DNA from 4 places in the Paenibacillus sp. FSL L8-0435 genome. Region 3 is predicted to be linked to each of the others. Evidence: riboswitches for the same ligand, from Rfam matches in the RefSeq annotation. Region 3 holds a riboswitch; each other region holds the start of a gene.
The links. Region 3 has a riboswitch for thiamine pyrophosphate ahead of thiC (phosphomethylpyrimidine synthase ThiC). Riboswitches for the same ligand answer to the same signal wherever they lie in the genome.

Region 1 (7,394 bases), 240 kb from region 3:
CATCTCATGCGTTACTACAACAATGGTCACGCCCAGCGTTTCATTGATATGTCGCAGCACATCCAGGATACCGTTCGTGGTCTGTGGATCAAGCGAAGAGGTCGGTTCATCACAGAGCAGCACATCCGGACGACTGGCCAGCGCTCGTGCAATCGCCACACGCTGCTTCTGTCCTCCGCTAAGCTGAGCAGGATATTGACCCCCCTTGTCTTCCAGTCCAACAAACCGCAGCACCTCAAGTCCACGTTCAACTCGCTGTGCACGGGGCATACCCGCAAGCTCCAATGGCATGCAGACATTGCCAGTCACCGTTCGGTTACTGACCAGATTGAAGTGTTGAAAGATCATGCCAATGGATCTTCGTGCCTGACGCAGACTCTGTTCATTCATCTGGGTCAGGTGCTGCCCATTCACAACAACCTCACCATCATCCGGCTTTTCCAATCCGTTGAGCATCCGCAGAAGCGTGGATTTGCCTGCACCACTCGATCCGATGATGCCATGTATTTCTCCTTGTCCCACTTCGAGGGACACCGAGCTTAATGCTTCGAATCCCTGATCTGTACGGGAACCGCGCTCGTTATAACGTTTGCTTACACCATATAATGAGATCATGGAGAGTCCTCCCGTGAATGATCATGCATGGTTCTTCAAGAACACATGAAGAAAGCCCGCACAGCCGATAACCGGAGCGCGAGCAAGCCTGTTCATTTATAATAAATCAACATCCCTTACGAGACAAGCTTTTAAGGTGAGATTGCCTCCTGAAGGCGGCTGGCTTCATATACACGAAAACGTCCGTTGGACGAACCCACATACACTTCATTACCGATCCGGTTGATCGTTCCATTCTTCGCATCCCGGTCCCGGTGCTCCGGGTTTCCTATCACAACGTCATGTACACGACCTAGCAGTGCTCCATTCTTTTTGTTCATTACGAGCAAATTCTCGTCCATGGGCAGCAGCAACTGATCATCAATGACCAGATAACTTCCCTGATTCGTCGGATGCCTTAATGTTGCAATCGTATCTTTGGTATCCCAGCGCGTCTCCCCCGTTTTATAATCCAAAGCCGCCGGGTAGCCGTTCTTAATCACATACAACTGATCCTCTTCCACCAGTCCTCGTTCAATCTTGCCCTTGAGCGTCCAGCGTGTTTTGCCTGTCTTGGCATCATACAGGGTAGTTGTAAAATCTTCATATTCGCCGTAATGATCGCCGTTTTTGTTCTCACGGATCAACAATATGCCATCATTCAGCTCCTCAAATCTCTGTCCTGCCCGAGCAGGAAATTGTGCAAGCTTCTTTCCTGTGTTCAGATCAAGGAGCAGCCACTGATTATCCAGTGATATCCATCTTTTAGCATTCATGGTTGCAAAGGGGTCACGACGTTCGATTCCATCAAAATATGGATCATTCCCAAGTTGTTCTATGGTGGTTCGTTTTCCCTTTAAGCTCCATACGGTCCGGCCTGATTGCGGATCGGCTGCAATCAGCTTATTCTTTTCCCAAAACAACACATAGGGGTCATCTGCACTCTTGTTCAATAATTCATAACCCGTAGCCAGTTTTCGCGTCCACAATGTTTTTCCGTTTGCACTGTTGAGAACCGTTAACCAACTGTTGCTTGAGCTCTCAACAACCGGGTTATCCACAACCACAACGTTCTTCGCAGCGGTGATGCCATTTAGTCTAAAATTTTGCTTAGGGGTGTACGTCCAGGTAACCTCTCCATTCTTCAAGTTCAGATGACGAATACGATCCACGTATTTTTTCTTGTCAGGGTCATAATCGGTGTAGATTGTAACGTATTGGCGTGCTGTATCCACCTCTGCCTGCTGTCTTCCAAAGCCTCCATTGATCCCCCATAATTTCTGACCCGAATGTCGGTCAAGAGCATATATGGAACCTTCGTAGTAATCCCCGCTAAATCCACCGTCATCCCCTTTCATCAGGAGTACATCATCCGTGGCTGCTTGTAAAAAAGTGTAGTTAATATCCCCCTGGTTGGTCCATACCGGTTTCCAGGGGATTGTTGTCGGCAGCGTTGTGCCATAGATTTTTGTTGTGAACCCATATTCATCCGCCCGACTGATGTTCCAATCAGAAACGGCAGCATTTCGATTATCCTGTGCTAAATTCCATCGTGTTCTGACCAGTCTGCCATTCTTGTTGAATGTGACCAAAAATTGCCCATCTGCCCGCTCATATCTCCAGGTCTGTCCAATACTCATTGAATAACCCGTGAAATTTAGATTGCTTGAACTCTCCTTCCAATCCGGCTCGCCTAACCACCCAGCCACTTGTTTGGAGGTGGTTGCCTTGTCCAGCTTAATATCTGTCAGATGGCGTATAACCGAAGTTGGCAGCGATGCATCCTGTTGGAACCAACCATCCGCCACATTCATCCGCTGTTCTATAGCCTGTGCCTTGATCCAGAGGAGTCCTGGCCGATACGTGAAGGATTCTTTATTCCAGACTCGTGGGGCAATGGAGACCCCATACCATCCTTTCCACTTTGCAACAATAACAGCCTTATCTGTTAGCGCTTTCTCAAAAGACCAGGTTGTAGAACTATCCGGAGCCAGATACAGCTTACTGCCTGATTGGAGCGTGAAGCTTTGGGGAGCTGTTTCCGTCATGCTTCTGCTCTCCTTCAGTGCATACCAACTTGGCAGCCAAAAGTTTCCATGATCGGTTGACTTAAGCTGCACCCACTCGCCTCGAACCGAGGCCAACGTATACTTTTCGTTTTTTGTTGTATAGTATTCAATCCCCATCTGGTCAGCAGCCACACTGCCATCCCTCCTGTTTTTGAACAGAGGAATGTCATTCATAAGTGTAACGGGTTCTCCTTGTTTGTAGGCCAACTGTGTTGATAAGACTTGAGAACTTGCACCCAAGGCTTGTGGCGTTGTAGCCAACGCTTGTCCTCCAAGCACGACCATTTTGGAATCCAGCAGCATCCATCCCGTCAACAGCACAGCTGATAATCCAGTCATGGTAATCCATTTGTACCCCGTTCTCTGCCAGTCAGGACCCCTCTTCACTCTCGTTCATCCCCATCCATTAGAAGTTATTTCCAATAGAGACGCAGCTATAAGGAAAAAGTTACCGTTTACCTCAATATATTTCTATCTATCTCCCAATATTACCTCACATCCACCATCGTAGCATGATAAGGAAAGGTGACCCCAATGTAATAAGCCGCTGTTAAGGTGAGCATATAATAAAATACAAACCACAGATCAGCTCGCGAATAGCCAATCTGAATGTAATACGTCCGGCTTGCGCCATCCGTGAATCCCTTCGCTTCCATCGCTACCGCCATTCGCTGTGCACGGCGAATACTCTGTGCCAGCAGCGGAATAGCGTAACGCTTAAGTGTACCATACACATTCCAGCGAGAGCCACGTTGCCGTGTTCCACGAATACGAATGGCGTAACGGAGCGTCTGGAATTCATCCAGCAAAATGGGGATCATGCGCATCGCGGCCAGAAAGCTATAGGCATATTTTGCAGGAAGCCGCCACTGCTGCATCAGTGAATAAAACAGCCTTACCGGCTTCGTTGTCAGTCCGAACAGCAAGCCAGCCGCTGCCATGCTCAACGAGCGAAAACCCAAGTGTAGACCGCGATAGAAACTCTCCTCGGTTATGTGAATCAATCCCCACTTATACCATGTGGTCTCTCCCTTACCAAACATCATCATACCTGTGGACGTGGAGATAAACACCAGAATGAATGGTGATGCGTACAGCATCAATCTATACCACGGATGACCTGTCCAGCACAGTAACAGCATCATCGCCAACGCAACGTTGGCCATTACATTCAGATTGTGAATGAGGATAACGATGACAAACATCATCGTCAGAATGATCATCTTTAATCCCGGGTTGACGTTATGAAGCCAGGTTTCACGGTGAGGAAACGACAGTTGCATCAGTTAACCTCCCCTCATCTACCGTCCAGATTCGGGTGCAATATCTTTTTACAATTTCACGATCATGGGTAACCATAACAATAGCTGTTCCTTCACGCCGCAATTGCTCCAGTTGTGTTAACATGGCAAACGTATTACGGGCATCCTGTCCAAAAGTAGGTTCATCCAACAGCAGTATTCGCTGCTCTCTCACCAGTGCAGAGGCAACGCTCAAGCGTCGTTTCTGCCCCATCGATAATTGGTAGGGATGACGCTCGGAGAGGTCGATTAGTCCAAATTGATTCAACATATGATCAGTCCTGGCAAGTCTTTCTTCCGTTGTAAGCCTGCCCCCCAGCAATGAGAATTCTACTTCTTCCGCGACGGTGTTGGTCACAAATTGAAACTCCGGGTTCTGAAATACAAACGCGATTCGATCTGCAAGCTGCTCCGTTTTGCCAGAAGGCTGACCGTCCACCTCATAATGACCTGTTGTTTTCAGGATATTCATCAGAGATAACAACAATGAACTCTTGCCAGCTCCATTAGCTCCGACAATACCAATCCAATCCCCATGCCATACTTTGGCCTGTTCTACCTGAATGAAGGGTCTTTTCCCACGCCATCCGGTGAACTGCTGCAAGTCCAGTGCAGGCTGATAGGCGGGTGATACAGGCGATAAGGATGAGACGTGAGATATGGGGGATATACCCGGTGTATCGGATAAGCCAGACGATTGCTGTGTTTCCACACTTGAGATGCCGTGATCCACACGCACTTGAAGCTCTCCAGAAGCACTTCCCTCTTCTTGCTTAGCTGCCTGCTCGTGCTCATCCCACACACCCGGATACCAGATTCCATAAGCCTTCAGCTTGCCCCGTTCATCCGTAAATACCTGCTGTGCTGGCCCATCCGCCACAATCTTTCCTTCAGGTGATAACACAATGATGCGGTCGACCATATCTACAATCTTGTTTATTTTGTGTTCAACGATGATGATCGTTTTGTCACTGGCGATCCTTCTGACGGTATCCCACACCTGGGAAGTCCCCTCATCATCCAGCAGTGCAGTGGGTTCATCCAAAAACAATACCTCCGGGTCCATGGCAAGCATTGAAGCAATCACAAGACGCTGCTTCATCCCCTGAGACATGGACTGGATCAATACACGATTCTGTTCAAAGGATAACCCCACTTGTTTCAGATAATTTTCAATCAGAGCAGGCATCTCTTCACGCGAAATATTTCGGTTTTCCAGAACAAATGCGATCTCTTCATCCGTAAAGGACATACAGAACTGGGTATCCGGATCTTGAAAGACCACTCCTGCTTTGGCGGGAACCTGAATATCATCACATTTCATCGGAATCTCAACCGAACGTGGTATCAGACCGCTCAAAATTTGCAATAACGTCGATTTACCGGAGCCACTCGGGCCAAGCAACAGCACTTTCTCCCCTTGACGAACAGAGAGAGACAAGCCTTGAAATACCAAGGCTTTCTCTCCCGGGAACTTGCATCTTAGATTTGTCACACTTACCGCTTGCGAATTCCCCTCTCCGCTCATCTAATCCAGCGCCTCATAATCTTGTTTGGATACCGGTCTGAGTGAACGCGTTACACCGGTTAGTTCCAATGCTTTGGCGAGATAATAAGCGAACACTCCTGCAATCAAGATGCTTCCGATGAAGCGGAATCCGATAAATAACGTGTAGTTCCAGGCCGAGAGTGAATCAATATACCCGTACTGATAATCCAGCAAAAGCGAAGCCGCTGCAGCTCCTATGGCTGCAAGACAGGTGACAAACAGATTGGTTTTGCGATACAAAAATGCGGCGAAGAATATCTCTGCTCCCAATCCTTGCAACAGACCGTATACAAGTGTGGACATGCCCCATTCACTACCCAGAAAAGCACTTACCGTTGATGCCGCAACTTCGGCAAGAATAGCCACGCCTGGTTTACGAATGATAACAAAAGCAAACGTGCCCGCCATAAACCACATGCCGTAGATCATCTGCTCCGCATGAACGCCAAATGGTTTCATCAAGTCATATGTAGGTCCCCATATCTTGTAAATCACCCCAAACACTACTGCGATCACGATGGTTACCAGAATATCCGTTAGTTTCAATCGCTTGTTGCCTGCTGTTGTTGCCATGTTCTCTACGTCCTTCCTTTGTTCCCTGTGGGGTTTATCATAATAAACGAAAAAGCCTCCCCGGTTCCGGGAAGGCCTTACGCACAGTGTACATTCCTCACAATGATGTATGGGATGGATGTCGAAAATACGGAATATCAACCAGCTCCTCTCCGCCCTGGCAGATACACCACCACAGTTCAAAGAGGTCTGTTGTTCATCCACGTTCATTCTCACAATTCACCCTTACATATCGCAAATCCATGTTCTCTACGCTGGCATTACCCAGATCAGATGTACGGTCAGCGGCACAAGGCCACTCTCTCAGCCCAACTTCATTGAGCTCCCGGTTCACTTATTTCATTGCTTCTAATGTACATCAGATGGGTATTTGTGGCAATGGTCTCTACAAAAATCAAAAGTTGGCATAGGAAAAGGCATCCCCCTGGATGCCTTTTGGACATACTTCACGATGTGAAATAGCTACCTTATCCGTAGACGCCTTCAATCCGTATTCCAAGGTATCCCTGTTCTTAATATTGCGTGTTACCGGACTGGCTCGTTTTCCCTGAAGCAAACCCCTTGAACAACGTTGGCACTTTGGAATAACGGGTATTCGTAATTTTTCCTTGTGATGTGCTGCTGTCTGTACGCAAAATCGAATCTTTTACATTGGAAATGTTGGAGTTATCCAGCGTCATGTTAACTGCAAAGGAAGTTCCACCATTTTGGCGAACCAGCTTGCCAATATCGTCTGCACGGAAATTTTTGATGTTAATTGTTCCAGCTGCATTCATCTGGAACACTTTATCATAAGCCTTATATGCTGCCCCACCGGTAATGTTAACCGTTCCGGCAGACTTCAATGTCAGTGCATCCTCGCCCACGTCCTGCCAGACCACATTCGATATATTACAGTTGCCATAACAGTGAACACCATCAGCAGCTGGTGTTCCGATATTTACATTTTTGAGCGTAGCCCCTGCCTCCAGACGGAAGACTGGCTTCTGATTTTCTGCTTGAGATCCGTCGCCCAGTGTGGAAGGATTGGCTACAAATGTTTTACCTTGACCGTCATAGGTCGTACCCTTTGGAACAACAATGGTTGAATTTACAACCGTAGGCGCAGCCGCAGCCGGAACGGCACCAAATATAGAAGCAACCAAACCAGCGGACAGTAACAACGTCAACATTTTTTTCATAACTTTATTCCTCCCTTATTCTCTCGTTATTTGGTATTGTACAAGCCTGAGCTTGTACTGGAAGATCGTCAGAGGTGCACCTCTGTCCGACCCACAACCTAATCCTACCAAATAAGGAAGGTAACTA
Region 2 (7,394 bases), 220 kb from region 3:
TACATCCCGTCCGCCGGAGCCAACTTCACTGCGGAAACACGTCGATACCGCGGCCAGCTTCACAGGCTCTTGAACATCAACAATCTCATCCGCATAATACGAGACCAGCGGCACTTCAGAAGTTCCCACCAGCCACTTGTTCTCCCCTTCAAGTTCATAGACCTGATCTCGACCGGTTGGGAAGAATCCGGTGTTCACCAGTGCATCCTCCCTGACCATCAGAGGTACCTCCATCGGTGTAAACCCATGCTTCAGCAACAGATCCAGCGCAAGTTGCTGTACTGCCCGATGTAATAACAGGCCAGCACCTTTTAATACATAACTTCGTGTACCGCCAATCTTAACTCCACGAGGAATATCGATGAGATCATGCAACTCCCCAAGTTCCACGTGATCTTTGGTGTTATACTCGAACGTTGGCACCTCTCCCACACGTCGCAGTTCTACATTATCTGCATCCGACGAGCCATTGGGGGTATCCGGGGATACGATATTGGGTACCAGCCATTGCAGCTTGGTTACTTCCTCCTGCACAGGGGCAAGCTTCGCTTCCACCTGTTCCAACTGTTCATTGAGCTGTTTCACCTGAGCGCGCAAACCCTCGGCCTGTTCCCTATTCCCCGCTTGCATTAGCTTGCCAATATCAGCAGATAACGTATTGCGCAACCTGCGACCTTCTTCAATTTCCTGCAAAAGTGCTCTACGTTCTTCATCCCGCTCTAACAATGTGCGAATGTTGATCTTGATTTTTTTCCCGTCTGCTGCGGCCTGAACCTCTTCTGCATGTGCACGAATCCACTTCATTTCCAACATGGTCACCGTCTCCTTTGGCTGTAAAAATACAAAGAGCGCCCTCATCCCTTGGGACGAGGAGCGCTCTGCTCGCGGTGCCACCCAACTTGCTGAATCAGGATATCCTGCTTCCAGCCTCTTGGTCCGCGATAACGGGCGGTTCCGGTTAACTTGGGAAATATCGCTCCCCTGGCGAAAACGCCTCCGAGTTGGATGCTCTTCAACGGCATGGTCCGATCTGTAATTGTTGGTCTCAGTATATACGAACGCCGGACCTAATTGCAACCTTCTGTATCGATCAGGAATTCATGGCACAACTTAACATGTACTGTTATGATAGACTTTGTCTTCAAGATTGCGCTTTATTGTGATCCTCAATTTATGTATATAAGTAGAAGGAGTTCTTTATGAAAAAATTACTTTGGATCGGATGTCTGTCCTATTTCCTGATTGGACTTGCCCACGTTGTGCTCGGTTCCATTCTGCCGGTTACACTTGAACATTATGGCAAAGATTATAGCCAAGGCGGAACGCTGATCTTTGCTCAATTTGCCGGATTCCTGGGTGGTGTATTGTTATCTCCATGGCTGAACAGACGCTTTGGTAAACGGGGAGGCCTGTTAATCGCCACAGCACTTCTCTGTATCGCAGAATTATCCTACATGCTGCTGCCACCATGGGGCTGGATGTACGTCATCGCACCCGCAGCCGGCTTTGGATTCGGAATGGTTGAAGCTGTTATTGGAACCATTATCATCGCTGCAATCAAAGACAATACAGCCGTTGCCATGAGTCGACTGGAAGTGTTATTCGGGATCGGAGCGATGGTCATGCCGCTCATTGCCAGTGGTCTGATTGCTGCCGGGTACTGGCGCCTTTCCTTTCTCGTTGTTGCGATCTGCGCAGCGCTGACCTTTGTTTTCTGGGCAAAAGGATCATTCGGTGAACTCGATAAGTTTCTGGAGCGACGTAGTTCTAATAACGGTTCAGTACATGCCCACACTGCTGGGACATCGGGTGAGATGCATCCCCCATCTGCAAGTACATCCAGTCCAACCTATCGTGGCCTTAACAGGACTCTTCTGGTATTATTCGTCCTGTTCTTCTTCCTATATGTTGGCACAGAGATGAGTCTTGCGAACTTCATGCCAGCGATTCTGATTGAGAAAATGAACATGAAGGAAGCCGGAGCAGCGCTTAGTGTCACCTGTTTCTGGATTGCCATGTCTGTGGGACGACTCTTCGCCGGATATATCGCAGAGAAATTCCAATACCGCGTCTATGTCCTGTATAGTTGTCTCGCATCTGTTCTCTTGTTAATGGTATTTCCATTTACAAACCAAATCTGGTCTGCATTTCTCATCATCTTGCTGCTTGGGCTTGCGATGTCAGGCATTTTCTCCATTGCCCTTGTCTTCGCCAGTAAACTGCTTCCCGGAACAGAAGAATCCACACCCAGCATTTTGATTGCCTCAGGTGGAGTTGGCGGTGCCATTCTGCCTTTGACTACGGGATGGAGTCTTGATCATCTGGCGGTTAATCAGTCTGCATGGATGCTTGCCATTTTTGCAGTTGGCCTGCTTGTCATTAGCTTAATCACGTATCAATGGCAGAACAAACATATAGCGAATTCTGCGACTTAACAGTTATGTGTCGATCCAGTCCTGAGGATTAGAAATACCTATTAAAGAAATCGAAATGTCTACTGTCATAACTTGACGGTGGGCATTTTTTTGTAGCTTTACTTTGTTCTAACAAATCTAACACACGTTATTATAGATAATTATCTCAAATTCAAGGTCTCGTTGCAGTTTTTTAGCATAATAACGCCGCTGAGATTCGTTAGATTTTTCGTTCCCTAAAAACTGGCCTAATAAGATGTTCTCGATTCGTTAGCGCTGTAATTGTGGTGGAAGGTAGCCTATCTTTGCCTCTGATCACCTTAAATCAAGGGAAAGAATTCGCTCTATTCATTTGCACAAGATTGCCCAGGAAATACTTATGGCCAACCGAATCAAACACTTTTGTTAACGACAGGCACTACAGGGCCATTGCCTTTGATGAATTTACCGAATACATATCGGACGAGGGGTCCCAAAATGATCAATTGATATGGCAGCGCCAGGCTGAAGTTACGAGCAATGGTATGGAGATACGTACGGAATACGGATGACCCACTTAATTGATCAGCGAGATATGCTGAAACCATCCCATACAAGGACATGATCAGAACCATGCCAATCACCATAAAAAATGACATGGCTAGCACACCCAGAATTTTGTTGGACTTGTCAAAGGGCAAGGAAAAAGCAATCTTTCTCGCCACAGGGCCAACAATGAAAGACTCCACCAGAAACGCGATGACAAAACATAATATGAATTGAAGCAGTATCTCAAGCGGGGACATCTTACCGAGTAACCCACTGTGCCATAAATTGAATGTCATCATGACGACAACCATTCCTGTACACATCATTAATCCGAAAATAATTTGTTCCTTCTTGCTTGTTGGCAATTCTCTCATCCTCTCTGTTTACCTTCGTAATTATAGAGATGAGGAAACCCTCCACATAAGTGAACATTCTGTGAACAGTTGTGATTTTTCCAAATTAAAATTTGTAAAAGTAGCTATATCTATTAGCTGGTTCTTCTCTACAACAGAAATCTCCAGAGAAAAGACAGTTTGGATAAAGCTGTGATTGCCATTCGTTTGAAAACAGGGCCTTTCTGATTCGTAGATTCTGCTGGATACTCACCATTATTCACACGTGTACTATGTGCACGTTTGATATCCATAGCTTCTGTTAGTTCGTTGGCGAATGCAGAACCAGAAATGACCACAGCAGATTCGGTATTTAGAAAGGCGGATCTGGGATCAAGGTTATACGAACCAACCATGCTGAGGTAATCATCCATGACAAATGATTTGCCGTGTATGGAATAAGGGCCTTGGTATTCATAAATGGCCAGATTGGTATCAAGCAACCGTTTCTTAGAGCTTAAGTATCCCGCGAAAGCCAAAGGGTTAGGGGTCTGCTGGATTGAATTGGTTACCATGACCCATTCTGCTTTTGGATTCATCGACAGATGTACGGCTTTCTTCATTTTCTTGGTAGGAATGGCATATGGCGTCTGAAGGTACACCTTCGACTTTGCTTGATTGGCGAAATGAACAAATGCTCTCCACATGATCGGGTCTTTATACAGCCTTTGGATTGGATTGTGAATGAAAGCGACGTGGTCGGAACGAAGAGCCTCTTGAGCCCATTCCTTCGGCAACACTTTAACAAAAGGATCGCTCTGAGCCCGAGCTTTTTTATATAACTGAGCCAGCCGAGCCAGCTCTTTTAACCCCTTTGCATGATGTTGACGTTTGGCATGTTTTTCTGGTTTGGTGAATGGATGTTCCCATAACAGATCTATATATTTTTTCATTTCAACAACTGTGCTGTTCGTATTATGGTTTGGATTGTAAACAAGGACATCCCGATCGAATACATAGTCTTTTTTGGGTTGCAATGCCATGTATCTATCACCAATATTTTGGCCGCCAATGATGCCATATGTGTTGTCGACAAGAAAGATCTTGTCATGCAGACGGTTATGCCATGTCCATGGCATAACTATGTTGAGTGGTTCATAATACCTTAACTCCACATTGGGGTGAGCTGCAATGGCATTAGGAATATCACGCAATTCTCCGCGCATGTTGTGAAAAATCCCGTCTAAAATGATTCGAACATGAACACCCCGATCAGCTGCATCGAATAAAGCAGCAAAAAAGAGTTGAGATGTTTTTCCTTTTTGGATGGAGTAATAAGCCAGGTCGATGCTTGTTTTTGCCTCTCGAATGGTCTGGATTCTCACCTGACCGGATTGAAAGCCGTCCTCCAAGAGCAGTACGCGATCTGTCGTACTTCCTGCGGTTAACAATTTTTGCATATCCGTATTTTCAATAGTAGATGGAGACGGAACCAAAAATAAAAGGTAAGCTGTGAAAAAAACGTAGACACAATAGGACAGAATAATTGCGAATATGGTTTTAAGGATCATTCAGTACGCCCCCATTTTTATGTAAAAAGTAATTATTTGTATAGCAGTACTATCTCCTTTTGTATCTAAATTATGTTGTTTAAATGAAGCAAGCGTCTCCGGTCAAGGTCAATCGATCAAGAGCTGATCACTGAAATAGGGAAAGCAGCCCTGATGCGACGAGATATCAAACATCGGATTTGATCCAAGTTTTTGTTGAAAACCTTCCAGATCCTCAGCACTGAGGCTATGGCCCACTATCCGATGCTTTTGCACTCAGCCAGATTTCCTTATATGATTCGCCACGATAATTATTGAAAATAACACATCTAAACAGGCTGATATACATATGTATAACGGCCTGTTTGATAAGTTCATACGTGTCCCCATCCAGTTCCTGACTGGACACGTTCCACCCGCTGGCCTATAATTACACCTAGTAATGCCCGTAACTTCATAGTTTCCCAGGGGAGTCGGAATTGGCCGGCTGAGAGTGTATCCCACCAAGATACTAACCCTTAGACCTGATCTGGATCATGCCAGCGTAGGAATCGGAGTATATCGAAATGGCACAGCCCTATGGCTGAACGCCACCTCTCTAACGCCTGCACGCGTCCCGGAATACGGGGCGCTTTTTTAATGTTCTTTTATATAGCCAGAGAGCTAAAAAAAGTGACGTTATCCAGATCTCAACTGGTATAAATCTGTCGATTTATGCAAGATGATTGGATATGAAGCCAAGGAGTACCCCGTGCCAATCGGCCGGACATACCGAAGGAGAGAACCACAAATGAAATGGCGTAAAACGATGGGATTGTTGCTCTTATGCGTGCTTATGGTGACTGTAGCCGCATGTGGTGGCAAAGAAGCTGCCCCAGCTGGGCAGAACGGCAACACAAATACGGAAAGCAGCAACGAAGGTGACACTGCCGCCCTGAAAGATATTAAAGTGGTGCTCGATTGGACACCAAATACGAATCATACCGGCCTGTATGCGGCTGTAGATCAAGGTTTTTACAAGGCCGAAGGCTTGAACGTGGAGATTGTACAACCAGGTGCCGGTGGCGCAGATACGATGGTTGCCTCCAATGAAGTGCCTTTTGGCGTAAGTTATCAGGAGAGTGTAACTCAAGCCCGCACACAGGGTGTTCCATTGGTCTCCATCGCAGCAGTTATTCAGCATAATACATCCGGGTTCGCTGCTCCGGCGGATCGGAATATCAAATCACCGAAAGATTTTGAAGGTAAAACCTATGGCGGTTGGGGTTCCCCTGTGGAAGAAGCCGTGATGCAATCCATTATGGAAGGCGACGGAGCCGATGTATCGAAAGTGAAAAACATTAACATGGGTGATGCCGACTTTTTCACCGCAGTGAAACGGGACATTGATTTCGCGTGGATTTTCTACGCTTGGACAGGTATTGAAGCCGAACTGCGCGGGGAACCGATCGACATGTTATATGTAAAGGATTATTCAGAAGCACTAGATTACTACACACCTGTCCTCGTAACGAACGAGCAGACGATCCAAAACGATCCTGAGCTGGTGAAAGCATTCTTGAAAGCCACTTCCGAAGGGTATCAATATGCGATTGATCATCCCGAAGACGCAGCCAACATTCTGATCAAGGCCGTACCGGATCTGGACAAGGAATTGGTACTGGCAAGCCAGAAGTGGCTCAGTCCGAAGTACACGGATGACGCCCCTCGCTGGGGGGAACAGAAACAGGAAGTGTGGCAGAACTACACCGACTGGATGTTTAGCAAAAAACTGCTGGATGAACAGATCGATGTGAGCAAGGCATATACAAACGAGTTTTTACCCCAATAAAATTTCTCATATAAAACGAACTTAATATTTACACGAGGACGGAGAGGACAGAAATAACGTGAAAAAGCGAAGCGGTCGCCTAAAAGCTTTCTGAAAGAAAGCTTCATCGGAAGCATACGCTATCACCGGATTTTCCCTTTAGAGAAAGGGAATCAAAAAATCTGGGGATAACAGCGATTGGAAGGTTATTCTGTCATCGAAGTGCTAAGTGTAACAGTTATTAGTTCATTTTATATATCACGAAAGGAGCCGTGATCTCTCATGGCAAGCACATTACTTAGCATTCAGGTTATTCCCAAAACGCCAAATGGCGAGAACTCTTATCCTTACGTAGATCGCGCCATTGAAGTTATTCAGCAATCCGGCCTGAAATATCAGGTGAACGCACTCGACACCACGATGGAGGGGGAACTGGAGGAACTGCTGGAGGTTGTCCGCAAGATGCACGAGGTACTCGTGGAGGCTGGCAGCCCAAGCATCATCTCCCAGATCAAAATCGCCCATAGCCCTACTGGCTTCAGCATGGATACCCTGACGGAGAAGTATCGCTAATGCATGCCTATTTCAAAAGTGTATGGCCGCCCATTGTGGCGGTTATTCTCTTTATAGCGATATGGCAGGGAGCCGTCTCCCTCTTCCATATTGAGAAATGGATGCTGCCTGCACCGTCCGATATCGCCCGCGAAGCAGCAACTCAGGCCGAACGGCTTGGCATGCACGCTTCCGCAACCATTCAGTT
Region 3 (7,394 bases):
TTCTTTACTCCTGAATTTCCCTAAAACCGTTTACATCTCCTTAAAACCGGGTAAAATCACTACAATCCAATTGGATTTATATTCTAAAGTCATTTATTTCGTCTAACAAGTCATATGTACCTATATGTGCACCTGGCAACATAACCAGTCGAAATACATAATTTAAAAAAAATGCATTAAAGGAGGAACCAAGATGATCCGCATGCCTATTCAGCAAATGATCCCGTACCACCACCAATATCCGCGCAACACGGCGACCACTGCTCCTAAAAAGGAGAATGAGAACACTCAAGGTCTATCCTTTCATGAAATTCTGCAGCAAAAAATGGCGAAGAAGAGCGCTTCTCCTTCCCTTCGATAAAATGGACACCGGACCCTATTCGAATCCGGTTATCGACCGTCTTTCCGCGGCTTGGCGGAGGGGCGGTTATTGGCGTTGAGTAACAAACAACTGTACAGTTCTCAGATGTGTTTCTATAATGGTTTAAATATCTACAAGATCCATGACATATACGAACTGTAAAAGGGGACTTAGCACATGATCACCATTGGTTGTTTTCACGCTCATTATTCCAACATCGCCTTAATTGAAGAGACGCTTGCTCCTCATGAAGTTGAATTGGTCCATTACGTCGATCCAGGTCTGGATCGTCTTAAACATGACGCTGACTTTTCCGAGATCGTCATTCACCAGAAAGTAGCCCAGACGCTCCAATGGATCGCCGAGTGTCATGCCGATGCCATTCTGGTCACGTGTACCCTCTTTGCGACAGTACTGGAGCAGGAAGCCTCACAGGTCCCTGTGCCTGTGATCGGCATAGATGATCCGTTATTGCAGGAGATGCGGCGAGTAGCAGGAGATTACATAATAGCATTCACCAACCCGGCAACTATTGAAGGCACTATGGCGCGGGTGAATCAGGCATTACAGCAAGAGGATGAGAATGGGCAACTACACGTTGCCAAGACATCTCAGACAGATGCCGTGTGCATCCCTGGGACATTTGAGTTGATTATGCGTGGAGATCAGCAAGGGTATCTCGAAGCGGTACGTGAAGGCTTACAGCAGATTGCTGAGCAGCATCCGGGTAAAACGATAGTGGCAGCCCAACTCTCTATGGCTCCAGCAGCTGCACAGGTTACAATAGATCGCGGTATTCCAATCCATAGCCCGCTGGCATTGCTTGCGGCGTATTTGGAGAAGAATTTAGGCGTGGCTCGATAATAGTAGCGGATTTGGAGTGAAGTAACAGGTTCTATCTGAACTATGCAACTATGAACTCACTTACTTAGTAACACCACAAATTAACGAGGTGAACTAATATGCGTTTCCTCTATATTGTTTTACTGTTTATAGTAGGTTTTTCCTGTTCCGCATTTCTATACGGAGGATCACCAAAACTCAGTGACGCTCTTTTATTCGTTATCGCCGGAATTCTGTATAAAATATGGACCACACACAGTCACAAAGCTAATTCTGATAAAGGCTGAGTACGGTTAAGAATACACACATGACATAACACTAAAAAAAGCCGTTCTTCTCTGCAATGACAGAGAGAAACGGCTTTATCTCTATTTCAGACTGCCCAGCTTGCGCTGTACTGGCGCCTAGGAACGTGTCCGATATTCCTCGGCCTTTTCCTTCATCCCGGCAGCTACAGCCTCATTCTCGGACAATCCTTTGTCTGCGGCAAAGGCACGAATGTCCTGCGTAATGCGCATGCTACAGAACTTTGGTCCGCACATGGAGCAAAAATGAGCTTCCTTGGCCCCTTCTGCTGGCAGTGTCTCATCATGGTAGGACAGCGCACGTTCAGGGTCTAGTGACAGGTTGAACTGATCACGCCAGCGGAACTCGAAGCGTGCCTTGGACAATGCATCATCCCGGCGCTGAGCACGCGGATGACCTTTCGCCAGATCGGCAGCGTGGGCCGCGATCTTGTAGGCTATAACCCCTTCCCGCACATCATCCTTGTTGGGCAGGCCCAAATGTTCTTTTGGCGTAACATAACAGAGCATGGACGTGCCAAACCAGCCAATCATGGCCGCACCAATGGCGGATGTGATGTGATCGTAACCCGGGGCAATGTCGGTCGTCAGCGGCCCCAAAGTATAGAACGGTGCCTCTTGGCATATCTCCATCTGCAGATCCACATTCTCCTTGATCTTGTGCATCGGCACGTGACCCGGGCCTTCGATCATCACCTGCACATCATGCTTCCACGCGATCTGCGTCAGTTCCCCAAGCGTAGCCAGTTCCGCCATCTGTGCTTCATCATTCGCATCATAGATACTGCCAGGACGAAGTCCATCTCCCAGCGAAAACGCCACATCATACCTTTTCATAATCTCGCAGATTTCTTCAAAATGGGTGTACAAAAAATTCTCTTGATGATGCGCCAGACACCATGCTGCCATAATGGACCCGCCCCGAGACACAATGCCTGTCATTCGCTTGGCGGTCATGGGGATATAACGCAGCAGTACACCTGCGTGAATCGTAAAGTAGTCCACGCCCTGCTCTGCCTGCTCAATGAGTGTGTCACGATACAACTCCCAGGTCAGCGCTTCCGCTTCGCCATTCACCTTCTCCAGGGCCTGATACAGCGGCACCGTACCAATCGGCACAGGTGAATTACGGATAATCCATTCCCGGGTGGTATGAATGTTTTTGCCTGTGGACAGATCCATCACCGTATCCGATCCCCAGCGTACCGCCCAAGTCATCTTCTCCACCTCTTCCTCGATGGAGGAAGATACGGCAGAGTTACCTATGTTGGCATTGATCTTCACGTGAAAATGACGACCGATCAACATCGGCTCACTCTCCGGGTGATTGATGTTGGATGGCAGAATAGCTCGTCCACTCGCCAGCTCCTGCCTCACAAATTCCGGTTCCACGCCCTCACGAATGGCGGCAAACTCCATCTCTGCCGTAATGACTCCTTGCCTCGCGTAGTGCATCTGGGTCACACAGCGTCCTGGCTGTGCCCGCAGTGGTTTGCCACGTAATCCGGGATACTCTTCGGCGCCGGCTCTCTTCCCTCCGGGCTTCAGTCCGTTATCCTCCGGTTTAACCGTACGGCCCTGATAAGCTTCGACATCGCCACGCTCTGTGATCCAGCGGGTACGCAGGGCTGGCAGACCTACACGGAAATCCGCATGAAATCCGGGATCGGTCATGGGGCCGCTCGTATCGTAGACACGCAGCGGTTCGTTATGCTCCACCCCTTGGGGAGTATTCGTGTCATGAAGGGCTATCTCACGCTCCGGTACAGCAATGTCCGGCCGTGAGCCCTGAATGTAGACTTTGCGGCTGCCCGGAAAGGGCTGAACCCGTCCGGCCGCGCTTGTTTCCTTTTCCACCTGCTGACCGTTATGTTCCTGTTCCATCGCTTGTTGTCCCGTTTGATTTCCTGCACTCATGTCGCTTGTCTCCTCCTCATTGTTCGTTCGCTTGGTTTTGGGTTGGCATCATCATTAGCTCGCTTACGTACCTGTCCCAAATCATGCGCAATGCAGAGAAGAAAGAGCGATCCTACACCAGACCAGGGGAGACATTATTTATGTACAGTTCACAACAGACCGAAGGCTGCCGCAGATCATGGATCTGTGGTGACTTCTCTCTCATCATCCAAACCCACTTTCGCAGGTTATTGAAAAAGAAGCCCATAGAATCCTCGCTATATCGCCTGTTCACTGTATATAAAAAAGCCGGTCCCCGAAGGAACCGACTTTTAATGTCCATCACCAATAATGCACCTTTATGCGGCTCCTTAACGGAGCCCTACAAGGGTCACATCATGTGGTGGTTGTGGTCATATCGCCGATTACTTCCCTACGCTGGTATGATCCAGATCAGGTGCAAAGGGTCCGGAATCTCATGCGATTCCGTCTCAGTCCGGACAGTTCGGACTCCCCCAGTAACGTTAACAAGTTGCGGCATACACATGCCGCAGTTCATATTCAATGATGCTGGCCCCGCTGGGCCGTCCATAACAGAGTAGCGCAACCGGAACATAAAAACAACCTTTATATTCCAGAACACCAACTCAATTGGAGAAAAACCTTACCTCTACATCAGGATAACATGAGCCCCATCTGCGTAGCAGCTTCCTTTAGCACAGGTGCGTATTCATGCAATGTCTCCTGTGAGAGTCGGCTGACAGGCCCTGAGACCGAGAGTGCGGCTGCAATATTGCCTCTGCGATCCATAATCGGTACCGATACCGCGGCAGCTCCCGGCTCACGTTCCTCATAACTCGTCGCATATCCGTTATCCCGAATGTCTACCATTTGCGCCAAATACACCGCTGGATCGATAAATACCGGCCATTCAGGACCATTCATCAATTCTTCACGATCCTCGTCCGTGGCAAACGCCATCAGGACTTTGCTGGAAGCGCCCACAGACAGCGGCAGTCTAACACCAACGGGAGCAACTCGGCGAATCGCCTGATCACTTTGCACAGCCTGAATCCGAATCCGTTCACTGCCATCACGCAGGTACAGACTCACGGTCTCTCCCAATCGATCTCTCAGTCGCTCCATCGCAGGAAGCAGCAGAATAGCGGGATCATCACTGCGGGACATATGAGCTGACAGCTCCCAGATTCGGATGCCAAGTCGGTACTTCTCTGTTGCTGCATCGCGGATCACGAACCCTCGATCCTCCAGCGTAGCCATCAAACGGTGAACTGTACTTTTGTGCAGGCCGATCTGGCTGGCAATTTCGGTGAGTCCCAGATCACTGCGTGTGGTAAAACATAATAATATATCCAGCGCCCGCTCCACAGCCCGGACGGTTAACTTGCGATCTTCCATGGCATAATGCCCTCCTCATGTTTCATCACATGAAACTTGGTTACATAAATTATATGAGAAACGGTCTCATCTGTAAACCAAAAAGAGCCAAAATCGAAATAGGCCAACGTGCAAATTTTTCCTTTTTATAAGACTTAATCCCCTGTAATTTACACACTAAGGTAATGTTACCCATATATCTTAAGAACTATATAACAATTGCGTAACAAATGCCCTCAATCAATTGACTTTGACTATATTGGAACATACGATAAAGATATATTACATTAAGATATCGCTCTGAAGCAGGCTCTGAAATCGACGCAATTCTCTTTTCATGTCGTTGTTATCTTCAACTGAACTTCAAAGGAGGGGCATTCATGTATCCAACATCCCAGAGCGAAGCCCCGCTGCAAACAAAAGTGTCCGATCTGCCCTCTTCCCTATCACCGAGGCTGATTCGGTTCAAACATATTATCGTAGCGTTGCTGCTCTCCGTTGTATTTTTTCTACTGTTTTGTTTTATTGCACTGCATGGTTACATCGCATGGGTATTATCCAATCCAACGGTAGCGCCGGTCTTCTCCAATCCAATGCAGGCCAAGAACATGAAGTACGAAGACATCACGTTCCCGGCAGCAGATGGCAGCCGGACGATGCAGGGATGGTATATACCTGCTGACAATGCTGCAAGCAAAACGATTATTTTCAGTCACGGCTATGGTGCCAATCGTGAAGAAACATGGGTACCCATGTATGACCTGGCACACTATGCCCATCAACTTGGGTTCAACGTGGTCATGTTCGATTATGGCTTCGCCTCGCAGGTGAACAAAGCCGTAGCCACAGGTGGCAAAGCTGAGTCACAGCAATTGCTGGGTGCCATCCAGTTCGCCAAGCAGCGAGGTGCGCAGGAACTGGTTGTCTGGGGTTTCTCCATGGGTGCCGGTACGGCGCTTCAAACCGGACTGATTACCCAGGAAGTGGATGCGATGATTCTGGACAGTACGTTCCTGCTTGAGCCGGATACGCTGTACCACAACATTCATAACCAGATCGATCTCCCGCGTCAGCCTACACTCGAGATCATGAATCTGTTATTCCCTGTTCTGAATGGTACCGGATTACAACAGATTCCATACCAGGAAGTGAAAAAGGAAGATTATCCGTTCCCGATTTTCTTCATCCATGGCACAGAGGACGAGAAGGCGCCTTATCCAATTGCGGAGCAACTCGCCGCCAACCAGACCAATCCGTACTCCGATGAATGGATTGTCCAGGATGCGCATCATGAGTTGATCTTCCGGGAGCATCCAAAGGAATATCTGCGCCGTGTCTCAACTTTCCTGAGTCATGTAACGAAAACAAGCAGTGACGATGTACAGAACACGAATAGTGGAGAATAACCAAATTCCAATCATCCGATTTTTTTCCAGAGCCCTCAGGGGCTCTTTTTTTTTGCACTCATAGGACAACAAGCTCGCGGAATATACTCTTGGGACGCATGAACAGACGGTCTGCATGCAATGAATTTCATCTGAAGGAGGTTCAAAATAAAGATGAACTGGTATGGATATGGTCACCTGCTGCCTCTGCGGACATTGGAGGAAATCCGTTTCTGGAAAGAGCAGGAGAAAGAACATACACTCGTCATTCGTGCCCTGGTTCCTGATCTGGAGCCCCCATACGTCAAGCTACTGGAGGAATGGGAGGTTACCTTTGCAAACAGTGAGCGAGTAGCCAATCAGCTTTTAAAACAACTATTGCCTGGAACCCATTCGCCTGCTCCCTACATGGTTCGTTGTATCGATCAACTTGTGTTGGCAGCTCGGCAGCAATCGAGAGAGTTCATCAAACAGCTATACGTTCTTCTGGAGCAAAGTGCTGCTGTGCAAGCTGTTCCGCTTGCCAAAGTACTCATTCTGCATTTTATCCGCGAGTCGGAGTATTTTCTGGGCGTATTGGATACACTTGGCCAACCTGGCATCTTGCGCGAAACGGATTCGGAGCCATCGCTTTTTCTGGAAAATGCGCTGCATACGTCAGGGCCAGGAAGCATCCATCGCCAAGCTTCAGAAGCTCCAACTTCTCCAGAGGGGAATGTAAATGCACCTGCCGCATCAGCTCAGATCCAATCGGCAACCGTTCAACCGCCTTCTACCGGAACAACACAAGCCACACCCAGCTCTACAGCACCTCCTGTAAAAGAAAAGCCGGTTCCCATTGGAGGACACACACTGCCTCCCCTTCCCTATGCGTACAATGCGCTGGAGCCACATATTGATGAGCTGACGATGCGTATCCATCATGACAAACACCATCAATCTTATGTGGACGGACTAAATGTAGCGGAGAAGAAGCTGGCGGAATCGCGAAAAAAGAATAACTTTGAACTCATCAAACATTGGGAACGTGAACTCGCCTTCAACGGGGCAGGCCACTACCTGCATACGATCTTCTGGACAATTATGAACCCTGCTGGCGGCGGTAAACCTTCCGGTATGCTGGCGGAGCAAATCAAGCGGGATTTCGGAAGTTATGAAGCGTTTAAGAATCAATTCACGGAAGCCGCGAACAAGGTGGAAGGCAGT
Region 4 (7,394 bases), 3.0 Mb from region 3:
CTGTCTCTTAACGATTCTGTTGAGATCGAGTATAGCTGGCGACTGGTTAATGGACAATAGAATAACATTTTTCCATCTGGGGAAATGGCTATACCATCAGAGGCCAATCGAAACGGAGATGTCGAACCATCCGCGTTTCGATTCATCAAAATTTTACCTTCCACTTTTGGCACAAAATATGGATCGGGTGAGGTTGAGCTTGCTCCATGCAACCGTCTATACGCATTTCCGTTTTCTAAATTTACGACGATAATAGCACCTGGACCATTGGAAGAAGAATCCGTTATATATGCGTAACCTGCTTCTCCTACACGAAAGTCAAATCGGACATCATTCAGATACGTTGTCGGCAAGACGACATCATCTGCAAATGTATATACTTTTCTTATTGTATTTGTTTCTAAATCTACCGCGACTAATTTTGCCCCTCCTTTAATTGGCTCAGAAAAATTTGGTGCAGCCGTGTCCAGTACCCACAGGGTCCCCCTTCCATCTGCAACAACACTTTGAACACTGATGAAGGACATAACAATATTTAATGGGTTGATCAAATTTGTTTCTACATTAGGATAAGGTTGCATCTCACCCTCAACAATTTCCGCTACCGTAAATCTTACGTCATCTCCCCATTTCGGAAAGCAAATAAAGATACGCCCGGTTTCGGATACACTAACGCCTGTAGGCATAGCCCCGTAAAAGGAATGAACGAGTTCCAACTTACCAAAATATTCTTCCATAGGTAACATAGGCTGTATGATGTCCTCCTCAACATAGTTGAATAGATATTACCTATAACTATGTTCAAGACTTTTTCTAATGCCTGGCCCTTAATCATTCTTTTTTAACCTCGATTTTGAAATTGTCCGATACATCTAAAAATACTAAAAAACTTCGGCGTAAGCCGAAGCATGTTGACGTTAACTATATGTGTTCTAGGAAAAATGCTTCCAAAACTCTGCCAAGCTTATCTGTACCAAAACCGTTTTATTGTTGGTCCGGCAGACGTAATGCGTTTGCTGAAGTTAGCGCTTGATCTAAAAATTCCTCTGCTCGGGTCAATTGCTGCCTGGCGATCTCCAACGCTTGTGAATTTGTTGCATTAGATTCACTTAACAAGCTTATTGCCTGATTTAAAGCCGTCTGCACCTCAGAAACCGCGTTAGATGCATGCTGCTCTAGCGTATTACTACCACTCGAGTTAAGTGCATCTTCTGCCGGTTTTCTTGCGTTTTCGGTTGCTAGATCAATTTTGTTTTTATTGGGCACCGTGACTTCTCCTTCCTTCAGTAAAATCATTCATTTAGACAGAAATAAGTATGGGATTGAGATTTTGTTTATATCCCTGCGACTGATGGGAATATTCGGAACTTACCTCTCCGGTGATCCATATTAGTATAAGATCCGATGCATTGGAAAATCTAATCTTGATGAAAAAGGAGGGGATCATTTCTGAATGGCTAATCCAACGCTAGCGCCGCACGAATCGATGGAACTGCATGAAGCGTTAAACTTCAAAACGCTCTGCATCGCTAAGTCGAAACTTATGCAAGGCCTGGTCTTTGACCAAGAGCTAAAAGCATTAATGCAGAAAGACGTAATTCAATCCATACAACAGATCGCTGAGCTGCAAGCAATCTACGCAAGAGCTCCTTTTCAAGCACCCGTTCCGAATAATCCGACACCTATAACACATTAAGGGGAACTCAGATGAATACCGATTATTTAGATCCGATTAATTCATTGAATATGCCGGAAATGGCAGATATGACTTTTGCCATGGACTTCCTTCTTCGTGCCAAGGAGGGGGTACGTAATATGTCCATCGCCCTGACGGAAACGGCTTCACCGGATGTAAGAGCCCTGCTGCATACTCATCTTAAGCAGGGGATTGCAATGCACCAAGAAATCTCGGAGCTCATGATTCGCAAAAAATGGTTTCATCCTTATGAGCTGAACGAACAGTACCAACTCGATCAGCTTTCGGCGAAAAATACGGTGATGATCGGGCAGATGAATCTGTTCCCGGGAGATACGTCACGTAAAGGGATGTTTGATCGGACCCCAGATGAGCATATTGGAGGACATAAAGCATGAAGGCGGTAACGTATCAAGGGGTTAAAAATGTTGTGGTCAAAGAGGTGCCGGATGCGAAGATTGTGAAACCGGACGATATGATCGTAAAGATCACCAGTACCGCCATTTGCGGTTCTGACCTTCATCTGATTCACGGGATGATCCCTAACCTTCAGGAGAACTATGTCATCGGACATGAGCCGATGGGGATCGTAGAAGAAGTAGGTCCTGGCGTGACCAAGGTAAAAAAAGGCGACCGTGTGATCATTCCGTTTAACATCGCATGCGGAGAATGCTTTTTTTGCAAAAATCAGCTGGAAAGCCAATGTGACAATTCCAACGAGCACGGGGATATGGGCGCTTATTTCGGCTACTCCGGAACGACCGGCGGATATCCCGGCGGGCAAGCCGAGTATTTACGGGTCCCATTTGCTAATTTTACCCATTTTAAGATCCCTGAGAACTGCGAACAACCGGACGAAAAGCTAAGTTTGATCGCCGATGCCATGACGACAGCATTCTGGAGCGTAGATAACGCCGGCGTTAAGAATGGTGATACAGTCATCGTGCTCGGCTGCGGTCCGGTCGGACTCCTGGCCCAGAAGTTCTGCTGGCTGAAAGGTGCTAAGCGGGTCATAGCCGTCGACTATGTCGATTACCGCTTAAAGCATGCAAAGCGAACGAACAATGTGGAAATCGTAAACTTCGAACAGGATAAGAATATTGGGAACACTCTCAAAGAAATGACCAAAGGCGGCGCCGATGTTGTGATTGATGCGGTAGGAATGGACGGCAAGATGAGCGATCTTGAATTTCTAGCCAGCGGTATGAAACTGCAAGGCGGCACCATGAGCGCATTTATCATTGCATCTCAGGCTGTCCGCAAAGGTGGTACCATTCAAGTCACTGGGGTATACGGCGGACGTTATAACGGATTCCCACTCGGTGACATCATGCAGCGAAACGTGAATATCCGTTCCGGACAAGCTCCGGTCATTCACTACATGCCATACATGTACGAGTTGGTGACGTCTGGCAAAGTGAACCCTGGGGACATTGTTACGCACGTCATTCCGCTCAGCGAGGCCAAGCGGGGCTATGAAGTGTTCGATACAAAAACGGACGATTGCATTAAAGTCATCTTAAAGCCTTAAATATGAGTAGATACACGGGAGGACAATCTGAATGAATTCCACTTACGCTTTGCATGAGATGCTCGAGGTGCATGAAATAGCTGCGTTCAAGACGGTTTGCATGACTAAATGTAAGACGATGCAAGCTCTGGTAACCGACCCGGAGCTCAAACAAATTTTGAAACAAGATGCGATATTATCACAACAGCAGCTTCAGGAGCTCGGTGGAGTGCTGTCTAAAGCGACTGTATAGGAGATAAAAAAATGAACCCAATATTAGAACACATGACTGGTCTTAATACGCTGACCGATGACGTGATTGCAATGGATTTTTTGATGAACGCCAAGAGCAGCGTCAGAAACTACGCCATGGCTGTGACCGAATGTGCCACCCCCGAAATCAAACAAATTTTGATGAAACAGCTCGATGAAGCCATAGACTCTCATGAAAAGATATCAAATTACATGGTGCAGCATGGCTTATACCACCCTTACCATATTGCAGAGCAAATTCAGCTCGATCTGAAAAATATTCAAACTGCTATGAACATTCCGTCCTGACGCCCTTTTTTCGGTATCGTTGCAGCTCCACGAGAGAAACAAAAGGTAACAAACGAAAGCTCGTATGAAGCAAGGGGGGATAACCTCCCTCTTCAATACGAACTTTTATGCCCTCTTATTGTTTATGGACGCTGCTCTCTAAATTGAATTAACTACCATTGAACTCAAAGCTCCAGCCTCCATGACATCTCCCAAAAATCAAGCTCAAAGCGACTGCACATCACGAAAATATCTTCCATCCGTTGGTACGTTCCCTCGCTACAGCCTTCTAATAACTTATCCGTTAACGTCACAAGGGATTGATTGTTGCTGTTGTATTCAGAGGAAGCATATCCTGTGATCCAATCTCCATAAAAAGGATGATCAGCTGCACCTGGCTTTTGAGCAAGGACTTGACCAATCTCTGCATAGCTCCATGAACAGGCCAGAATGGATACAAGTACTTCTGCTATACCACCCGCATGGGAAACAGAGAGCATATAGTTAGTATAGGCTGCATTTTTCAGTGCAGGTTTTACCTGAAAAACATGATCCTCTGTAATCTCTAGTCGTTCCATATAAGATCGATGAATTTTCATTTCGCCATTCAGGATGTTATCTACATTTTTACTAAAAAACTGCATCAATTTGGGGTCGTGCGACTTGACGATACCTAGTGCAAATACGCGGGCATAATCGAACAGGTACAAGTAGTCTTGCAACAAATAATAACGAAATTGTTCAACCGGTAAGGAACCATCTCCGATCCCTTTCACAAAGGGATGCTCAAGACATTCCTTCCACACAGGCTGTGCCGCCCGATATAGTCTCTCTGAAATAGTCAACATATGTTCCTCCAATTCATAATGTACGTATTTAAAAACAAAAAAACGAAACATCCATAGGATGTTTCGCAGACAAATACACTAAAACAAGAGGGTTCGCATGAGCTACCCAAGTACAGTGTTTCATCGTTGCATCCCTACGTTGGCATTATCCAAATCAGGTAAGGTCGGTTTAACACCCTCTCAGCCGGTTAAGGCTCCCTCGCAAACGGTTGTATGTAGTTGATTACTTTCTTATCCGCATAAAAGAATAAAATAACATCCATTTAGTATATCAAGGGCTGTTTAATACAGTCAAGACAGATTGTATCACGCCTCATCAGCTTGAGTGACGTCTTTAAATGATGAAAACCATCACAACAATGGTTGAGTTTTATCCACTGTTATGATGGTTTCTATTCTTACAATTATTGTCGATGGTTTAATGACCGAGCTTGTTCTTTCCGACAAAAGTGAGTATTCCGTACTGCGAAGTGTTTCTCCAGCTCTCATTGGTCGTATCATTCCATTTGGCTACGTTCTGTTTACCTCCGCCCTGGTTGTCGTTAATTTGAAGATCGAAACCGAGAACATTTCCTGCTTTGGGCGTCAGTGATTGCAACTGGATTCTGGCTTCTACGAGATATCCTTTATTTGTTTTCTTCACAGCACTTACAAGGCGTCCGGGTGAGGCACCCCCTGCAAAGGTTCCCACATTGTCTGCACTGATTCTGAACTGGGCATCATCATATTGAAAATACGGTGTGCGCTGGTGATTCTCGTCCAGGAAAATCTCAACCGAATCCTGATCCCATGGGTTGATGTTATCTGTGATGATGTTTGGATCAGTGACGTCGATCAGCAGGTATAGATACTCACCTGTCCACATTGCCCGAGCGACTGCCTCTGCACCTTCGTTCTCATTCAACCGTTTTACTTCAAATGGTACAGCCTTATTCCATGATGTGTCTTTCTTCCCATCAATCTGAACAATCCCTTGTACAGCTTGTGCAGATTTGGGCATAGGGGCAAGCTGAATCACGCCGTATTTGCTTGTATCCTGTTCCTGAGATTGTGTTCGATCATTCCAGTACATTGGATTATAAGGTTGTGTCCCACTTGAACCGCCATCAGTCACACGGATATCCAATCCGGCTTCATATTCTGATCCGACTTGGATACCACCCCACGGAATGGACAATTCAACCTGATATCCTGCTTTGGTCTCGCGTACACGATATGAACGCTGCTCCACGCCCTCAGCTTTGCCCGACCGCTTAATGATTACGTGTCGGTCATCTGCTTCATATGAAGTGGTCTTGCCATTATTGAGATCAACAAAGATATCTACTCTGTCGTTCACATCTGCCTTCGCATCCTGAACATCCACAAGGATATACAGGTTACTTTGATCCCATAAGGTGCGGAAACTGGCTGATCCCGAAGAGTCGCCCTTCAGTGGAGTAGACACCGCTTTGTTCCAGAGTGGATCTTGTGAATGTTTTTTGATATCCGGTTTACCCGAAAGTGAGACGGCTCTCTGTGTCAAAACAGGCAAGCCTGATTCATCCACGAGCCCCCAGTATGCTTTTTTGGCCTTCAGGGCTGAATCAAACAGCATAGCCTGGTTGTTGTAAGACTTCTCATCTTGGAGTCCCCATAAGGTAACTGAAGAGATGTGATCTTTGTGTTTTTGGTACAAATCCAACAGTTCCTTATATCGATACGCCTGTTTTACCGCAACTTCATCCGACATCTCTTCACCAAATGGAATTCCGCTATCCACATCCAGTTCCGTGATCTGAATATCCAATCCAAGTTCGGCGAACATGTTGATCGTTTTTTCAATTTCCTTGATGGGAGGGGATTCCAGGTTATAGTGGGATTGCAAACCCACACCATCGATAAGCCCCTTATCTTTCAGTCGTTTGACCAACTGAAACATATGCTCTCTTTTCTCAGGGACTTCCGTGAAGTATTCGTTGTAATATAATTTGGCATTCGGATCTGCTGCACGAGCGAATTCATAGGTTTTCTCAATGTAATCCGGACCGATTAGTTCATAAAAGGGACTTTTACGTAAACCGTTGGCATCACCATTGCTATCCGCAATCGCCTCGTTTACCACATCCCAGGCATAGATCTTACCTTTGTATCGGGTCATGACGGTTTCAACGTAATCCTGAATCCGGGCAAGCAGTAATTCTCGACTCGCAGGGTTACCCTGAGGATCTTTGAACATCCACTCTGCTGCATCAATATGCCACAACAACGCATGTGCGCGTACGCCCATACCATGCTCCTCGGCGAACTGAACATATTGATCGGCTGCCTCGAACTCATAAACACCCTCGGAAGGAGACATGTACTTCGGTTTCATCTCATAGGTTGCGGTCAAGCTGTTAAAGTGCTTTGTGAGAAGTTGTCCATATGCGCCTTCCAACTGCCAGCGATACACCGCTGCACCAATGGGGAAATCATCTTGATACAGGTCCTCCAGAGACCGAATACCTTCTTCAATCTCCAGTTGCTCGGCCAGAGTAAATGATACATCATCCACATAGAACGATAACGTATCTACGCTACCTTCAGAGATGTAGGGTGTTTCGATGAACAAATTCAATTCAGTGGGATCATCGCTATACTGAAATTTTCCGGTGATCTTGTGCCATGTATTCCACTCTGCTTTGGCAATTTTCACGCTACCGATCGGGTTCCAGCTTTCAGCAGTTGTTTTTTTATATGTGGTGAGCTGTAGTGTTTGATCCGTGATGGGCTCCTGGGTAAGTCTTACATATGCCGTAATTTCGTACTCTTGGTTACG

Region 1: another riboswitch for thiamine pyrophosphate. It lies ahead of NST33_RS04375 (ECF transporter S component); the one in region 3 lies ahead of thiC (phosphomethylpyrimidine synthase ThiC).
Region 2: another riboswitch for thiamine pyrophosphate. It lies ahead of NST33_RS02330 (ABC transporter substrate-binding protein); the one in region 3 lies ahead of thiC (phosphomethylpyrimidine synthase ThiC).
Region 4: another riboswitch for thiamine pyrophosphate. It lies ahead of tenA (thiaminase II); the one in region 3 lies ahead of thiC (phosphomethylpyrimidine synthase ThiC).

Annotation. Positions count from the first base shown of each region.
Region 1 is NZ_CP150185.1:947,284-954,677, reverse strand. It holds gene NST33_RS04395 (methionine ABC transporter ATP-binding protein) at 1-615, opposite strand, end outside; gene NST33_RS04390 (PQQ-binding-like beta-propeller repeat protein) at 747-3,050, opposite strand; gene NST33_RS04385 (energy-coupling factor transporter transmembrane component T) at 3,152-3,946, opposite strand; gene NST33_RS04380 (ABC transporter ATP-binding protein) at 3,921-5,492, opposite strand; gene NST33_RS04375 (ECF transporter S component) at 5,493-6,086, opposite strand; TPP riboswitch at 6,316-6,426, opposite strand; gene NST33_RS04370 (pectate lyase) at 6,599-7,267, opposite strand.
Region 2 is NZ_CP150185.1:480,565-487,958, reverse strand. It holds gene serS (serine--tRNA ligase) at 1-813, opposite strand, end outside; gene NST33_RS02350 (hypothetical protein) at 855-1,022, opposite strand; gene NST33_RS02345 (MFS transporter) at 1,200-2,435, shown strand; gene NST33_RS02340 (hypothetical protein) at 2,807-3,316, opposite strand; gene NST33_RS02335 (phospholipase D family protein) at 3,445-4,734, opposite strand; TPP riboswitch at 5,281-5,393, shown strand; gene NST33_RS02330 (ABC transporter substrate-binding protein) at 5,615-6,655, shown strand; gene NST33_RS02325 (thiamine-binding protein) at 6,917-7,207, shown strand; gene NST33_RS02320 (ABC transporter permease) at 7,207-7,394, shown strand, end outside.
Region 3 is NZ_CP150185.1:705,412-712,805, reverse strand. It holds gene NST33_RS03375 (hypothetical protein) at 194-361, shown strand; gene NST33_RS03370 (hypothetical protein) at 539-1,225, shown strand; gene thiC (phosphomethylpyrimidine synthase ThiC) at 1,609-3,393, opposite strand; TPP riboswitch at 3,819-3,932, opposite strand; gene NST33_RS03360 (IclR family transcriptional regulator) at 4,081-4,824, opposite strand; gene NST33_RS03355 (alpha/beta hydrolase) at 5,184-6,209, shown strand; gene NST33_RS03350 (Fe-Mn family superoxide dismutase) at 6,363-7,394, shown strand, end outside.
Region 4 is NZ_CP150185.1:3,660,512-3,667,905, reverse strand. It holds gene NST33_RS15865 (L-dopachrome tautomerase-related protein) at 1-746, opposite strand, end outside; gene NST33_RS15860 (hypothetical protein) at 985-1,296, opposite strand; gene NST33_RS15855 (hypothetical protein) at 1,454-1,696, shown strand; gene NST33_RS15850 (spore coat protein) at 1,708-2,094, shown strand; gene NST33_RS15845 (zinc-dependent alcohol dehydrogenase) at 2,091-3,227, shown strand; gene NST33_RS15840 (hypothetical protein) at 3,259-3,459, shown strand; gene NST33_RS15835 (spore coat protein) at 3,471-3,767, shown strand; gene tenA (thiaminase II) at 3,932-4,594, opposite strand; TPP riboswitch at 4,708-4,805, opposite strand; gene NST33_RS15825 (endo-1,4-beta-xylanase) at 5,013-7,394, opposite strand, start outside.